4 regions of the Priestia sp. SB1 genome follow, and region 4 is predicted to be linked to each of the others. Evidence: riboswitches for the same ligand, from Rfam matches in the RefSeq annotation. Region 4 holds a riboswitch; each other region holds the start of a gene.
What was found. Region 4 has a riboswitch for cobalamin ahead of WKH56_RS19430 (cobyric acid synthase). Riboswitches for the same ligand answer to the same signal wherever they lie in the genome.
Positions count from the first base shown of each region.

Region 1 (2,200 bases), on a different contig from region 4:
AGGAGTAAAAGGTTCTTCACGTGTTTTTTCGGATAATAAGAGAAAGTAATTTTGATCATTGAGGAGGAACTTAGAATGTTTGGATTTGATGCAGATGTATCGCCATTAGTGCGAATTAAAGTAATTGGAGTCGGCGGTGGAGGAAATAACACCGTTAACCGTATGATTGAACATGGTGTACAAGGGGTAGAATTTATCGCCGTTAATACGGATGCTCAGGCGCTTAATTTATCTAAAGCAGATGTGAAAATGCAGATTGGTGCGGCATTAACGCGAGGATTAGGTGCAGGAGCTAATCCAGAAGTAGGAAGAGAAGCTGCAGAAGAAAGCAGAGAGCAAATTCAAGAAGTACTGCAAGGCGCAGATATGGTATTCGTAACAGCTGGCATGGGGGGAGGCACTGGTACTGGAGCAGCTCCGGTTATTGCCCAAATTGCCCGTGAACTAAATGCTTTAACAATTGGAGTAGTTACTCGCCCTTTCAAGTTTGAAGGAAATAAACGTACCAAGCAAGCAGTAGGCGGTATTACTGCGATGAATGAATCGGTAGATACCCTTATTGTCATTCCAAACGACCGCTTGCTTGAAATCGTTGATAAAAAGACACCTATGCTTGAAGCATTCCGTGAAGCAGATAATGTTCTTCGCCAAGGTATTCAAGGTATTTCAGATTTAATCGCTGTTCCGGGGCTGATTAACCTTGACTTTGCTGATGTAAAAACAATTATGTCTAATCAAGGATTTGCGCTTATGGGTATCGGACGAGCTTCGGGATCAGATCGAGCAATTGAAGCAGCGAAAAAAGCGATTTCTAGTCCGCTGCTAGATGCATCGATTGATGGAGCAAGAGGCGTGCTGCTGAACATTACGAGCGGCAGCAGCCTGAGTCTTTACGAAGTACAGGAAGCAGCAGATATTGTCACGTCCGCTTCTGATCAGGACTTAAATATGATTTTTGGATCTGTGATTAATGAAGATTTAAAGGACGAAATGATGGTAACCGTTATTGCCACTGGATTTGATGATGAAGATATTTCACCATCAGCTTCCACTTCTAGAGTTTCAAGAGCACGCTACTAAATTAAATAACCAGCTTTTATGGTGGCAATTGTTTTTCAATTGCCTTAAAAGGGAATCCGGTGAAAATCCGGAGCGGTCCCGCCACTGTAACAAGGAGCCTTATGTCAAAAAGCCACTGTCTATTTAGAGACGGGAAGGCGGTATAAGGCAATGACTTGAAGCCAGGAGACCTGCCATAAATCGCAGCACACAATAACCTACGAGGATAGGGAGGTGTTTTGGCAGAATCAAAAATACGATAAACAAGGGATACGTTTATCTGAATTTGTTGTGAAGGCAAGCACTTCTTTTTAGAAGTGCTTTTTTTTGTGTATTAAAATAGAAGGTGGAAAAATGAATGATAAATAATAAAAAACTTGTATCTATGATATTTCTCGTGTTACTTTGCCTCACTGCTTGCGCTCCTAATGAAGAGAGCGTAAGTATAAAAGAAAGAAAGAAAACGGATAAAAGTGTGACGTTTTTATTTAATTTTACATCTGCAACGCTTGATCCTCATACGGACGATAATTATACAGCAGTTCGTGGGGGAGTAGGGGAGACGCTTGTTAAAATCAACGACGATTTAAAAATAAAGCCTTGGCTTGCTGAAAAGTGGGAAACGAAAGATAACGGCCTTACATGGACATTTATGATAAGAAAGAACATCATGTTTCAAAACGGAAAAGCGCTGGATGCAAATGCCGTTAAGTCTTCTCTTCAAAGAACGATAGACCAAAGTTATGCGATGAAAAACGCTTTAAATATTAAAGAAATGAAAGCGAACAGTCATGCGCTGACAATTACATTAAAAGAACCAATGCCTAAATTTCCTTCTGAATTAGTGCATCCAAATACAGCTATTATAGATGTTGATGCTTCTAATATAGCTAAGAAGCCCATTGGTACGGGTCCATTTCGCGTCTTGTCTTTTGATCAAGGAAATCAAGTAAAATTAGAAAGATATGAAAATTATTGGGGTGGAAAAGTGAAATTGAAAAGTGCGATCTTTGGATTTAACGAAGATGCTAATGCGCGAGTTGCTGCTCTTCAATCTGGAACAGCCGATATTATTTATCGCCCGCCTTTAGAAAGCTTGGGCACTTTACAAACAGATCCGTCTTTTAAAGTAAGTGGAGTA
Region 1 is NZ_JBBJSS010000012.1:33,074-35,273, forward strand. Features, by position in the region: gene ftsZ (cell division protein FtsZ) at 76-1,080, shown strand; cobalamin riboswitch at 1,083-1,273, shown strand; gene nikA (nickel ABC transporter substrate-binding protein) at 1,418-2,200, shown strand, end outside.
Region 1: it holds a riboswitch for cobalamin, as region 4 does, so the genes downstream of both, nikA (nickel ABC transporter substrate-binding protein) here and WKH56_RS19430 (cobyric acid synthase) in region 4, are expected to answer to the same signal.

Region 2 (2,200 bases), on a different contig from region 4:
TATCCAATCGAACATGGTTCTGCTTTAAGAAAGGAATATTTAATTAGTGTATTTTTATGCAAAACAAAGAGCAGGAAGGGACTATGATGTCTGTACTTTCCTTTCCTAAAAAAGAAGCCGGCTGTCCGGATTCTTTTTTTAATAAATACTATATATTTTTTACTGGTGAAGCAACAGTTGGTAAAAAAAGCACCTTTTTTAAAGAGGTATAATACGGCTTAAACCTTTTGTACATTTTGTTCATTTACAGAAGTTAAAATGTTTTTAAATTTTTAAAAGTTTCTTGTGACAAGTTTTGTAGAATGGGTTTTCAAAAGGATATGGTTTCGTCATAATGTGGATATAGCGATCACTACAATAATCGGAGGCGAATCTTTTCATGTGGGTACTGACGGTATATGCTGGAAAAGAAATGAAAATGTTTGAATTTGAAACTGAAACGCAGGCGAGAGAAGCTTTTGCCAAAACAAATGGCTGTAAAGTTCTTTCAGAAGTCGTGTATTATAATGATCCTCATTTAACATTAGTAGCTATATAATGAAAAAACAAGAGCTGACTTTATGCTCTTGTTTTTTTATAGCTTCTTGTATCTTACGAAAAGAATAGAGTTGAAATAAAAAAAAATGTACGCTATGATATGGTAGTTACTTCTATTATTCTGATAGTTTAAAAGGTTCATATATATCAAACAGCAACAGTAAAGATGCCAAGAAGGCTTAATAGGGAAACTGGTGAAAGACCAGTACTGCCCCCGCAACTGTAAGTGTGGACGAACGAGTATAACCACTGTGGAAAAATCACGGGAAGGTTCTCAAGTAGAATGATACACAAGTCAGGAGACCTGTCTTTATTGTGAAGTTTCTATTTCTCCGGGGAGCGGGAAGGGAAACGTTGGCTTAAAGTGGCATTTGTGTACACTTTTATTCTGACGTTTTACCCGCTCGCATATTAGCGAAGCGGGTTTTTCTCGTAGCACAAAACTACATATCGTGCAAAAAAGGTGCGCAATGTTCACATTGCGTTAAATGGGAAGTCTGGTGTGAAGCCAGCGCGGTACCCGCCACTGTGAAGAGGAGCTGATTGCATATGCCACTGTATTCGGGAAGGCGCAATCAAGTAATGAATCGAAGTCAGGAAACCAGCCTTTTTCTAATGCGAAGCTTACCCTACGGGATATAGGTGGAAGTGCAAAAACTTAGTTTGAATTTTCTGCGCCTCTATCATTGATAGAGGCGTTTTTTTAGTAAAGGAGCGAATGAGTGTGACGACTTGGAACTTGAATGCAACAAAGCATCACGTATTGATTTGTAATGGAAGCAGCTGTATGAGAAAAGGTGGAGAAGAAGCCACGCAAGCTATTCGAAATAAAGTGACTGAACTGAATCTAGATGAAGCGGTTCACACAACCCGTACGCGCTGTAACGGAAGATGCAAAGATGCTCCTGTAGCTATCGTGTACCCTTCAGGAGATTGGTACAAGCAGGTCACTGAAAACGTAGCTCATCGAATTGTTGAAGAACATTTAGCAGGAGGCTGCAGTATAAAGGAATCACTTATTTATGAATATGATCAAAACGGTTTTGTTTCTCCGGAAAAGAGTGACTCCATAGAAGGAATTGACAAAGTAAAAAGTAACGCATAAAGGAGGAGCTAGCATGAAAGGTAAACTGTTAGTTATTGGATTCGGTCCAGGAAGCTTTGAACATATTACACAGCGAGCAAGAGAAGCCATTCAAGAAAGTGATATGATCATTGGTTATAAAACCTATGTGGAATTAATTCAAGGACTATTAACGAATCAGCAAATTATTAGTACAGGAATGACCGAAGAAGTAAGCCGTGCACAAGAAGCCGTAAAGCAAGCTGAAGCGGGAAAAACCGTGGCGGTCATTTCAAGCGGAGATGCAGGAGTATACGGAATGGCCGGCCTTGTGTATGAAGTGTTGATTGAAAAAGGATGGAAAAAAGAAACGGGCGTAGAGCTGGAAGTGATTCCTGGCATTTCGGCTATTAATTCATGCGCATCCCTCCTTGGGGCGCCCGTGATGCATGATGCCTGTACGATTAGTTTAAGTGACCACCTTACGCCTTGGGAGTTAATCGAAAAACGAATCGAAGCAGCTGCACAAGCAGATTTTGTAGTAGCTTTTTATAATCCGAAAAGCGGAAGACGCACAAGACAAATTGTGGAAGCGCAAAG
Region 2 is NZ_JBBJSS010000004.1:55,961-58,160, forward strand. Features, by position in the region: gene WKH56_RS15365 (M42 family metallopeptidase) at 1-28, shown strand, start outside; gene WKH56_RS15370 (hypothetical protein) at 57-212, shown strand; gene WKH56_RS15375 (hypothetical protein) at 380-538, shown strand; cobalamin riboswitch at 685-863, shown strand; cobalamin riboswitch at 982-1,161, shown strand; gene WKH56_RS15380 ((2Fe-2S) ferredoxin domain-containing protein) at 1,262-1,642, shown strand; gene cobJ (precorrin-3B C(17)-methyltransferase) at 1,656-2,200, shown strand, end outside.
Region 2: it holds a riboswitch for cobalamin, as region 4 does, so the genes downstream of both, WKH56_RS15380 ((2Fe-2S) ferredoxin domain-containing protein) here and WKH56_RS19430 (cobyric acid synthase) in region 4, are expected to answer to the same signal.

Region 3 (2,200 bases), on a different contig from region 4:
TTCAACAAATTCATACAAAAAAGCTTCAATCTTCAACAGATTAAAGCTTTCGTTTGACTAATTGACATTTATTTTAATATTTTTCCCTTTTGACTTCACACTTACAAAAACAAACATAGACACTAAAAAAACAAACAAAATAACGCCAACCATTTCAAAGTTTACTTCGGCCCATGGATTAAAGAAAGTGAATGCTAAGTAGAAGGACACCCCGTATGCGAGGATAACAATAACCCAGCCCATCAAGCGGGAAGCAGATCGCCCAAACTTACTCGATTCATTCACCATTTTATGTACAATCAGTGAATCGATTGTATCTGTCAGCATCATACCAAACATAAATACTAGTCCTAATAAAAGCGGCGTATACTTGCCTGCGTTCCCTACAGCTAGAGACCACACGGCCGTTTGACTGACCGTTTCGGCTGCTAAAGCGAACAATGCTCCTACAAGAATAATTAAAAAAGGATTCGTTGTTCCTTTTGCGATTTTCGGAATAAACTTCCCTTTTAACCCGCTCAGCTCAAACTCTTCCTCTTTATTTTTGGTTCGAAGCAAATGATATGTGTTTAATGTCCCGATTAGAAAGAGGGAGATAATGGATACCCAGGATGCAAAATGATCGAAATACGATGGAAACGTAAAATTCTTCATCACCACGCCAAGCACCCCGGCCGTGACGGCCACCATTCCTCCGTGACCTAGTGAAAACAGCGTGCCGACCCACGGGGCAAAACGGCTCCCCATTCGCCAATTATATCGGGTCTGGCCATCAATAAAAGCTAAGTGATCTGCATCCAATCCGTGCCTGATTCCTAATAAAAAGACAAGTAAAAAAACTGATAAACCTTCCATTTCCTACACTCCTTTTTTTAAAATAAAACGTAAAAAAGCCTCAATTCTATAGAAATTGAGGATGTGTCGGCATATGAAAATAAACAGCAATTGCTCACTGCGTACCTTGATACACCGCCTCTTTCCTAGAAGAGTCAAGTGTACAGAATAGGTAGGTCTCCTGGCTTGAGATCATCATTTTCTACCGCCTTCCCCGTTTTGAGTGACGATAAGATAGAAAACTCCCTGCTTACAGTGGCTGGACCGCTCGAGATTTGCACTCGATTCCCTGTTACCTCTTACGCTATGTAAGAGCACCTAAACTGTGCGAATAATTCATTTTCTTCCTCATTATACTAGTACCGCTTACAAATGAATAGAGAAAATTCAAATAAAAAATCCCTGCTAAGCTTTACATGCTTAGCAGGGATTTTTAAAGCAATTAAATTACTTCTACCGTTACGTCTACGTTACCGCTGATTGCTTTTGAATACGGGCAGTATGAGTGAGCTAGGTCTACATATTTTTTCGCTGTTTCTAAATCTAAGCCTTCGATATGAGCTTCAAGCGCTACAGCAATTTTTACTCCTTGATCAGCTTTATCTGGAAGCAGCTGAACAGTAGCTTTTACTTCACTGCTTTTGATTTCTACGTTATGTTTTTTCAACATAAATTCTAACGCACTGTTGAAACAAGCACTGTATCCAGCTGCAAATAGCTGCTCTGGGTTTGTTGCTGTTGTTGCTTCTCCACCAAGCGCTGGAGGTGTTGCAACGTCTAGATTAAAGATATTATCTAAAGAATGAACTTCTCCTGTTCTTCCACCTGTGTTAACGACTGTCGTTTCATATAAAGCTTTCATGTATAAATCTCTCCTCTTTTTTAGTAATTTTATTAAAATTTTTTATTTATCGTTTCTGTAATTTAATTGTACACAATTTAATTTTAAAAAACAAGTGTTAAATACATTAAAAATTTTCCAATAAAAAAAAGCCGCGTATATGCGACTTTTTCTTAATAATATTGAGACTGTTCGTCATAAGCTGATTTTCGAAAAATAGACAAGTTAGTAATAGCCCTCATCAGTTTCGTATTAAAAATAACATAATGAATAAACAGCGCCAGCACGCAGCCTAAAACGGCTCCTGTTAACACATCGAATGGATAGTGAACGCCAACCCATACGCGTGAAAATGCAATGAGTGCACCCATGACAACCCACATGCGCCCTGAACGTTTGAAATGCAGCCAAATGGTAAAAGTGATAACTAATGCAGACGTAGCATGATCGCTTGGAAATGAAGAATTCGCGGCGTGATCAATAAGCTGATTCACGTGGTGAGAGATAAACGGACGATCTCGATAA
Region 3 is NZ_JBBJSS010000011.1:92,201-94,400, forward strand. Features, by position in the region: gene WKH56_RS30960 (HoxN/HupN/NixA family nickel/cobalt transporter) at 58-855, opposite strand; cobalamin riboswitch at 989-1,171, opposite strand; gene WKH56_RS30965 (organic hydroperoxide resistance protein) at 1,277-1,696, opposite strand; gene WKH56_RS30970 (undecaprenyl-diphosphatase) at 1,849-2,200, opposite strand, start outside.
Region 3: it holds a riboswitch for cobalamin, as region 4 does, so the genes downstream of both, WKH56_RS30960 (HoxN/HupN/NixA family nickel/cobalt transporter) here and WKH56_RS19430 (cobyric acid synthase) in region 4, are expected to answer to the same signal.

Region 4 (2,200 bases):
AAAAAGACTCCTCTTTTTGCAGGCGACTGTTGAATGTATCCGTAATAGGCGGCAATTTTTTATGTTTACGAATTTGATTAAGCAAAGCTCTGCGCAAAGCATCGTTATGAAACACATCATGAACATACGTGCCAATGATGTTGTCTTTAACCGTTCCTTCTTTTTGATCATCTACCACCGCAAAGGCTTCCGTTATGCTTTTAGAAACCGTCTTTCCCATATGAATTTCATAGCCTTCAATCGAAACCTTCTCACTCTCTAACTGAACATATCCAGAAACTCTTTCTGTTTTTTTGCTGGTTGTCATAACGGTTTCCACTGGAAGCAAACCCAGCCCTTTAATAGATTCAATCCGGGACTCTACTGCATCGGGGTCCGTAATTGTCTCGCCTAACATTTGATATCCCCCGCAGATGCCAATAACGTGAGCGTTCGTTGCGTTCAAGACTTGATTAATGGCTAGAGCCAGGCCGCTTTCTTGTAAAAACTGCGCATCTTCAATCGTATTTTTGCTTCCTGGTAAAACAATTAAATCAGGCGTACCTAGTTGTGATGGCTTGGTTACAAGTCTCACATGACAGTCTTCTTCTAAGCTTAGAGGATCAATGTCTGTAAAATTTGAGATGCGAGGATACGAGATAACCGCAATATCGATTTCTTTTAACGGATTCACAAGCGTTGAGTAATTTCTGAGTGATAGCGAATCTTCAGCGTCAATTTCCACGTCGTGCATATAAGGAATCACTCCTAGTACCGGAACTCCCGTGTATTCTTCAAACCACTTCAATCCCGGTTTTAAAAGCTCTAAGTCTCCTCGGAATTTATTGATTAACACTCCAATTACTCTAGGTTTATGTTCATCTGGAAGCAATTGAAGAGTACCCACCAGACTCGCAAAAACCCCTCCTTTATCAATGTCTCCTACTAACACAACAGGGGCTTGGGCTATCTTTGCTACGCGCATATTTACCAGTTCCCGATCGTTCAAATTCACTTCAGCAGGACTTCCAGCACCTTCAATCACAATTCGATCATAATGATTGGCAAGCTCTTTATAAGACTCCGTGATAACGTTCAAACCTTCATTAAAAAATTCTTGCCGATACTGAAAAGCAAACATATTACGAAGCGGCTTTCCATGAACGACAATTTGAGATTCATGATCACGAGTTGGTTTAATTAAAATAGGATTCATATTGGTTGTTGCTTCTACTCCAGCCGCTTCAGCTTGAATTCCTTGCGCTCTTCCAATTTCTTTTCCATCCATTGTAATGTATGAATTAAGCGCCATATTTTGCGATTTAAACGGTGCAGTTTGATAGCCGTCTTCTTTAAAAATACGGCAAAACGCTGTAGCAATCATGCTTTTTCCAGCGTCTGAGTGCGTTCCTTGAATCATAAGAGGTTTTCCTTTTTTCACTTTTTCCACTCCCTATCACATAAAAAAACCTTAACTGTAAAAGTCAAGGTTTGGTCATGCGCTCATTAACACATTGTCTTGACTTATTTCTCCCACCGAAAAATAAGGGGTTTTTAAAAGCAGGTCTCCTGGCTTATGCTTCATTTTACTTCTGCATCCTTCCTAGTTTGACTAGTGGGTCTTTGCAGGTTCATCCACATTTACAGTAGCGGGGGCTGCACCGGATTTACACCGATTTCCCTATTATCCTCCTTAGAGGCACTTTTAAAATCATTTATTCTTTATTGTAACGAATTTTATAACCATTCACAATAACGATTTTCTTCTATTATTATATATTACTGTGTTTATACTTATTTGGGTCTCGTATGCTATAATAACAATTATTTTCCAAACATCTTATGAAATAGCTAGGAAGGTGCTCGTAGTTGAAGAAAAAAATCATTTATATCTTTATTAGTTTGCTTGTTCTTTACATAGCAATCATGTCTTTTTGTATGTATCAAACCGCTCATCAGCCTGTTCCGCAAAAAGCAGATTATGTGCTCATTTTAGGTTCCAAAGTAGACGGAGATCAAATGTCTCCTAGTTTAAAAGAACGAGCAAAAACGGCTTTATCTTATTTAAAGACTCATAAACAAACAAAAGTTATCGTAACGGGTGGAAAAGGATCCGATGAAGAAATTTCTGAAGCAGAAGCAGCCTATCGTTTTCTACGAAAAGAAGGAATTAAAAAGAATCGAATGATAAAAGAGGATCAGTCAACTTCTACTTTTGAGA
Region 4 is NZ_JBBJSS010000005.1:241,051-243,250, forward strand. Features, by position in the region: gene WKH56_RS19430 (cobyric acid synthase) at 1-1,429, opposite strand, end outside; cobalamin riboswitch at 1,522-1,701, opposite strand; gene WKH56_RS19435 (YdcF family protein) at 1,849-2,200, shown strand, end outside.